One region of the Psychrobacter maritimus genome, then DNA from elsewhere that is predicted to be linked to it. Evidence: predicted binding sites of a transcription regulator. Region 1 holds the regulator's gene; the other holds the start of a gene.
What was found. The regulator PhoB, encoded in region 1, activates phosphate uptake and scavenging genes when phosphate is short. The targets are predictions, from matches to a motif close to TGTCATNAANCTGTCATAA.

Region 1 (3,432 bases):
TTGTCCGGGCTTAATACCATCGATATTAACGACAGGTACCACGCCGCCGATAACAGTTGGGAATTGAATCAGACCGGCTTCGTTTAATTCAGCTGGGGTCATTGGCGCATCAGACGCCCCAAAATCAACGGTTTTTGCGACGATTTGTTTGATACCACCCGATGAACCAATCGACTGATAGTTCACTTGACCGCCTGTTGCTTTATTGTAGGCATCTGACCATTTAGCATAGATAGGCTGCGGGAAAGAGGCACCTGCGCCGGTGATATTCATCGACACATTGTCTGTTGATTGGACGTCTGTCGACTGAACGTTTGCGCTGTCGGTAGAGGCGGTGGTTGATTGCGCCGAAGTAGCCGGCTCATTGCTTTCATTACTATTGGGGGTTTGATTACAAGCAGCTAAGGTAAAGGTACTCGCGACTGCTAAAGCCATTAATGAATAACGCATTATTTCTCCTAAAAAGTAATCAGATTTAAGTATGGGGCATTTATGAATAACAATGTCGCTGCCCAGGTTTTTAGTAATGTATTGCTAACGATGTTTGGTTAGCAAGGTTTTGCTGCAAAGACGCTCGGTGGTCAATGAGCATATTGTGCCGAGCAAATATGACAGTTTGATGAAATAAGACATTTTTATGAAAAAAGTTGGTCAATTAAAAACGCAGCCTAATAAAGCAGTCGTTTAAGGGGATTGCAGCTGCTATCTAGCGCAAAATTCGTTATGATGAGCCGTTGGTTTTTTTTGGGGCGTAAGGGTTTAAGGCTAAGCGTTCAAAGCACAGCGCTTAAAGTATAGGGCTGAAAGTACAGTGTTTGAGCTGCAATGTTTAAGGCGCAGCATTTAACGTATCGAGTCACTGTGTCATCAAACTGTCATAATTAAGCCGTTTAATGGGCAGACGTTGATAAGGGCTTAGTATTTTTGTTTTCCAATTTTTTGTCTTTCAATAATGAGGCGATGGTATGCGCAATGAGCAGATTTTGATTGTCGAAGATGAACCTGCAATTCGTGAGATGGTGGTAATGACGCTAGAGATGGCGGGCTTTGAGAGTTTACAAGCGGCTGACGTCGCAGAAGCGCATCAACAAGTGGTGGATCATAGACCCGCGTTGATTTTGCTAGATTGGATGTTACCGGGTGATAAAAGTGGTATTGATTTTTGCCGTATGCTTAAAAGTGATGAGATGTTGGCTGAGATACCCGTGATTATGCTGACGGCCAAAAGTGAGGAAGATAGTAAGGTTCATGGGCTTGATGCGGGCGCTGATGACTATATGACCAAACCCTTTTCAACGCGTGAATTAATCTCCAGAATCAAAGCCGTATTACGCCGTAGTCGTGCGCTTAGTAGCGATAAGCCAATTGAAATAGGCAAGCTTAGCCTCGATCCTAAAAGCCAGCGTATCACCGCTGATAATAAAGTCATTGATATCGGACCGACAGAATATCGCTTGCTGGCGTTTTTTATGAGTCATCCCGAGCGTGCTTATACGCGCACCCAGCTGCTAGATCAGGTCTGGGGCGGCAATGTCTATATCGAAGATCGCACGATTGATGTGCACATCCGGCGTTTACGCAAATTACTACAGCCTTATGGTTGCAGTGCCTTGATTCAAACGGTTCGCGGTACCGGTTATCGGTTTTCGAGTCTGGTTGAATAACGCTATCGATTTTGAAAAATAGCCCATTATTTACAAGGCAGCTTACGAGGCAGGAAACCAGCGTTAAGAACATTCAGTGCTCAGAGGCATAAATATTTAGAATATTGAGTACTGAGAAGCATAAGTACTGAGGATATTTGGTGCTAAGAATAGTCAGTGCTAATAATAAGTGCTAAGCATCATACTGGTAATAAAAAAGAGAGAAACACATGATAACGCCAAGGGACATTGAGCAACAGGACATCGAGCAATACTCCACCGATCAGCTTAAAAAAATCAGAAGTGCCTTACGCGCACTGCGAGATGCGGTTATTTTGCTAAACGACGATGATGGTTTGGAGTGGTGGAATCAGGCCGCCGAGGATTTGTTATTGTTGCAGTCAGCGGATCATGGCAAAAGTATTTTTGACTTTATTAACGTCCCTGAGTTTCGGCAATACTATCAGAGCATGGTGACACCCAATGATGGTGTACATATGAAGTCATGGCAAGATCCTAACCGTTATCTTAAATGTGAGCTCACGCCTTTTGGCGATGAAAAGCTGCTGATTATTTATGATGTGACCCGCTTACAACACTTAGAGCAAATGCGCCGCGACTTTGTGGCAAATGTCTCGCATGAGTTACGAACGCCATTGACTGTACTGATGGGCTATCTGGAAAATTTCTCAGATCAGGAAGACATGCCGCGGCAATGGCGACGCGGCTTTGAATTAATGACGCAGCAGACCGCGCGCATGAATAGAGTGGTCAATGACTTGCTGCTGCTGTCTCGGATTGAAATCGAAGAGACACATGAGCTGCATTATATTGATATGACCAAGCTGCTCACCCATGTCTATGACGACGCGCAGGCTTACAACCAAGAATATGGTCATACGCTGCATTTACAGATAGACACCTATGATGGTCTTTATGGCTCGGAGATGTATTTGAACAGTGCGTTATCCAATTTGGTGATTAATGCGATTAAATACACGCCAAAAGCAGGTAATATCGTTATCAGTTGGGCAAAAACTGCAGAAGGTTGTCGGTTTGCCGTCAGTGATGATGGTATTGGTATTGCGCCACAACATGTCGCACGGTTGACCGAGCGTTTTTATCGAGTGGATAGCGGGCGCAGTCGTGCGACAGGTGGTACGGGGTTAGGGCTGGCGATTGTAAAGCATGTGTTATATCAATATGATACGACTTTGCAAATTGAATCGTCAGAAGGCAAAGGCTCGACATTTAGCGCCGTTTTCCCCGCCACTCATATTCGCTCTGCTCCTATAGGCTAACTGTTAAACTCGTAGCCGTTAGCAGGATTTTAAACATTACTGTCAATGATTAGTTTCTAAATTGGCTAAAAACGCGGCAAAACCTTCTGTTGCTCGAGCTTGCAAACGGCTGCTAGTAATAACCCGAACGCGATTGCTCCAAGTGATGGCATAGCCTGTACTCTCAAACCTTTTTACCAAATCGACATCTTCGTGGCAAGGCAGGGGCGCAAAACCGCCAACGGCAAGATAAGCCTTAGCGCTAAAACTTAAATTTGCCCCATGAATATGGCGATGTCCCATCTTATCTTGATAGTGAGCCATATAGTCTTTGCGCGTTTGCGGCGTCAAATGCGCCCAGCTATCAACGCTTACTACGCCGCATATCATATCAGTAGGCTGAGCTTTGATATGGGCGATTTGCTGTATCAGCCAATCTGGGGTGACGACTGAATCAGCGTCTGTACAGGCAAGCCATGTCGCGCCAGAGGCGATAGCATGGCGAATGC
Region 2 (3,432 bases), 830 kb from region 1:
CGCCGCTCGACCCACGCGAGTATCAGATTTATAATATTGGCGCACCGATGCTGTATGAATTACAACACCCTTATCTATGGCGATTTTGGACCAAACTGCCCAATGAGCAGATCGATCGTATCAGCCGTATCGCTATCTTTGACCGTACGTGGTATGGGCGCGTATTGGTCGAACGTATTGAGGGTTTTGCGACTGATGAAGAATGGCAGCGCGCTTATGATGAGATCAATCGCTTTGAGGCGGATTTGGTAGCAGCTGGCACGATAGTTATAAAATACTGGCTTGCCATCGATAAGAAAGAGCAGCTTAAGCGTTTTGAGGCGCGTGAAGAGACCCCGCATAAGCAATTTAAATTGACCGATGATGATTGGCGTAATCGTGATAACTGGGCAGATTATGTGCAATCGGCAGCTGATATGCTGGCACGTACAAATACAGAGGATGCCCCTTGGTGTGTCATCGCCACCAATGAAAAGCGGCAAGCGCGCCTAGATGTATTAGACCATGCCATTGAGCAGCTATTTTTAGCACTGTCTGATAACTGATTAAAAAGTTTGAGAATTGATTATATTTTGGCTCAGCCAAATTATAAAATATAACAACAAATTTTCACTAAATTGATAGGTTTTATCGCGCTTACATTCACAGTTACAAATCTCGCAATATCATCATGCATTCTGTGTCTATATTTAATATAATAGGCACATTATAAATTCTGCTTTCTACAAAATAGCTCAGCAGTCGGATACTGTATTTGTCATATAAATGCTTTAATCATTACTCACATATTTGTCATAACCAACGCTATCACTATAAAAACCTAAGCCGCAAGCTGCTGTAATCGGACGATTTGGCAATACTACTTGCGGCTTTATGGCATTTTGTGTGATGGTTTTTTTACCTGATATTTTTATCACAAGCAAACTAAGCTAGATATTAGTGCTAGGTATGAGTAGAAAATAATGGTAAACAGACGAAATCGTCTGAGTGATGGATCAATAAGGTATTGCAGGCTAGTTATTCAAACCAATTTTCAAAGCAGTGGTTTAAAAAGTACTTCAATAAACAAGTTCAAAAAACAGTATTTCAAAAACAAGTTGCGTACACGCTATCATAATATTGGGTGGTGAAAACAACACCGTTCATATCCATAGCGCCGCAATGTCATCAATCACATATAATTTCAATCAGCTTACGCAGGACGTATCAACGTATGGGTATTAGCAGCAGTTCTACAGGACCAACCAAAGCAGTCGGTTCTATGAGAATCAATCTATTTTTTGCCATGTTAATGATTGGGATGACCGCTTACTTTTTATGGTGGGGTCTAGATTACACAATGCATCAGCAGACGATGCTATTTATTGTCGCCACTGCTTTTGGTATTTTCATGGCATTCAATATCGGCGGTAATGACGTCGCTAACTCCTTTGGTACCTCAGTGGGTGCGGGGACGTTGACCATTCCGCAAGCCTTGGGTATCGCAGCGATATTTGAAGTGTCGGGCGCGGTGTTGGCAGGCGGTGAAGTCACCGATACCATCCGTAGCGGTATTGTCGACCTAGATGGTCTGTCGGTCACGCCCAACCAGTTTATTTATGTCATGCTGTCAGCGCTCATTGCTGCGGCATTCTGGCTATTATTTGCGACCAAAAAAGGTCTGCCAGTGTCAACCACTCACGCCATTATCGGCGGTATTGTTGGTAGCTCTATTGTTCTTGGAATCACGTTGGGTGGTACCGAGATGGCATTGTCGACTGTCAATTGGGGCACCATTGGCACGATTGCTATCTCTTGGGTCATATCACCATTACTCGGCGGCGTTTTTTCTTACCTTTTATACGGACAGATTAAGAAAAATATCATTGAGTATAATGATAGAACAGAAGCGCACATTGCGACGCTAAAAGGTGATAAAAAAACCTTAAAGCAAAATCACAAAGAGTATCTGGATGGTCTGACCGAATCAGAACAACTGGCTTATACCTCAGCGATGTTACGTGATCAGGAAATCTATAAAGATGATGATTGCGACATTGAAGATTTAGAAACCGATTATTACAAACAGCTTTATGAAATTGAAAACGAGCGCAGCAACCTCGATACGCTAAAAGCATTAAAGCAATGGGTACCTATTATTGCGGCTGCTGGCGGCGCGGTCATGGCCTCTCTGGTTATCTTTAAAGGCTTAAAGAATGTCAATAATGGCATGACGACGCTGCAAGGCTTTTTAATCATGGGCATGATTGCAGCGCTAGTATGGCTTGCGACCTATATCTATACCAAGAGTATCCGCGGTAAGCATAAGGAAGATTTGACCAAAGCGACGTTTATAATGTTTAGCTGGATGCAAGTCTTTACCGCATCAGCCTTTGCCTTTAGTCACGGCTCAAACGATATCGCCAACGCCGTCGGTCCTTTTGCGGCGATTATGGACGTTATCCGTACCAATAGCATTGCTACTGAAGCGGCAGTACCACCTGCAGTTATGTTGACCTTTGGTGTGGCGCTAATCGTTGGTCTTTGGTTTATCGGTAAAGAAGTTATTCAAACCGTTGGTACCAATCTGGCAAAAATGCATCCCGCTTCTGGCTTCTCAGCGGAATTGGCTGCTGCTGCTGTGGTGATGGGCGCTTCAACCATGGGGCTGCCGGTATCGAGTACGCATACCTTAGTTGGCGCGGTACTTGGCATCGGTATCGTCAATAGAGACACCAACTGGGCACTGATGAAGCCTATTGGTTTGGCATGGATTATTACCCTTCCAGCAGCGGCAGCTATGTCAGCAATCAGCTATATTTTCTTAAGTAATATTTTTTAAGACAAAATTTTTTAAATTTGACTTTTAAAGTAGTATTTTTAAAGCCATATTTTTAGAATAGTGTTCTTAAGGTGGTTTTTTAAATTATAGCCGTATGAGTTTTTAACAAGATTTTAACGGTGAGACTTTACTACTTTATCTAACAGCATAAAAAACGCTTATCAGCATCATGCCGATAAGCGTTTTTTTATATCAAAATCAGAGTTAATTTAATCAAAATGAGTTCTATTCGGTGCCAAACTGTTTGCGTTTTTTGGCAAAGAAGCGGTCTAAGCGATCCATGGCATCTTCTAAATCATGCAGGTTGGGCAAAAACACCAAGCGGAAATGGTCGGGTGCATCCCAGTTAAAGCCGGTACCTTGTACCAGTAAGACGTTTTCTTCTACCAATAAATCCATCATAAATGCCATATCATCTTCGATAGGATAGACTTCAGGATCCATCTTTGGAAAGCAATAAAAAGCCCCTTGCGGCATGGTACAAGAGATACCTTTAATGGCGTTTAAGCGTGAGACCGCCATTTCGCGCTGCTTATAGAGACGGCCTTTTTTAGAGGTCAAATCCTTCATGCTTTGGTAACCGCCCATCGCGGTTTGAATGGCATATTGCC

Region 2: the regulator PhoB is predicted to act here: its motif matches at 1,163-1,181, upstream of QJS82_RS08205 (inorganic phosphate transporter).

Annotation. Positions count from the first base shown of each region.
Region 1 covers NZ_CP124526.1:1,136,501-1,139,932, forward strand. Annotated here, with positions in the region: gene pstS (phosphate ABC transporter substrate-binding protein PstS) at 1-450, opposite strand, end outside; gene phoB (phosphate regulon transcriptional regulator PhoB) at 966-1,664, shown strand; gene phoR (phosphate regulon sensor histidine kinase PhoR) at 1,874-2,944, shown strand; gene QJS82_RS04775 (glycosyltransferase family 2 protein) at 2,987-3,432, opposite strand, start outside.
Region 2 covers NZ_CP124526.1:1,967,957-1,971,388, reverse strand. Annotated here, with positions in the region: gene QJS82_RS08215 (ATPase) at 1-545, shown strand, start outside; gene QJS82_RS08210 (hypothetical protein) at 771-917, opposite strand; gene QJS82_RS08205 (inorganic phosphate transporter) at 1,214-2,821, shown strand; gene QJS82_RS08200 (aminotransferase class I/II-fold pyridoxal phosphate-dependent enzyme) at 3,047-3,432, opposite strand, start outside.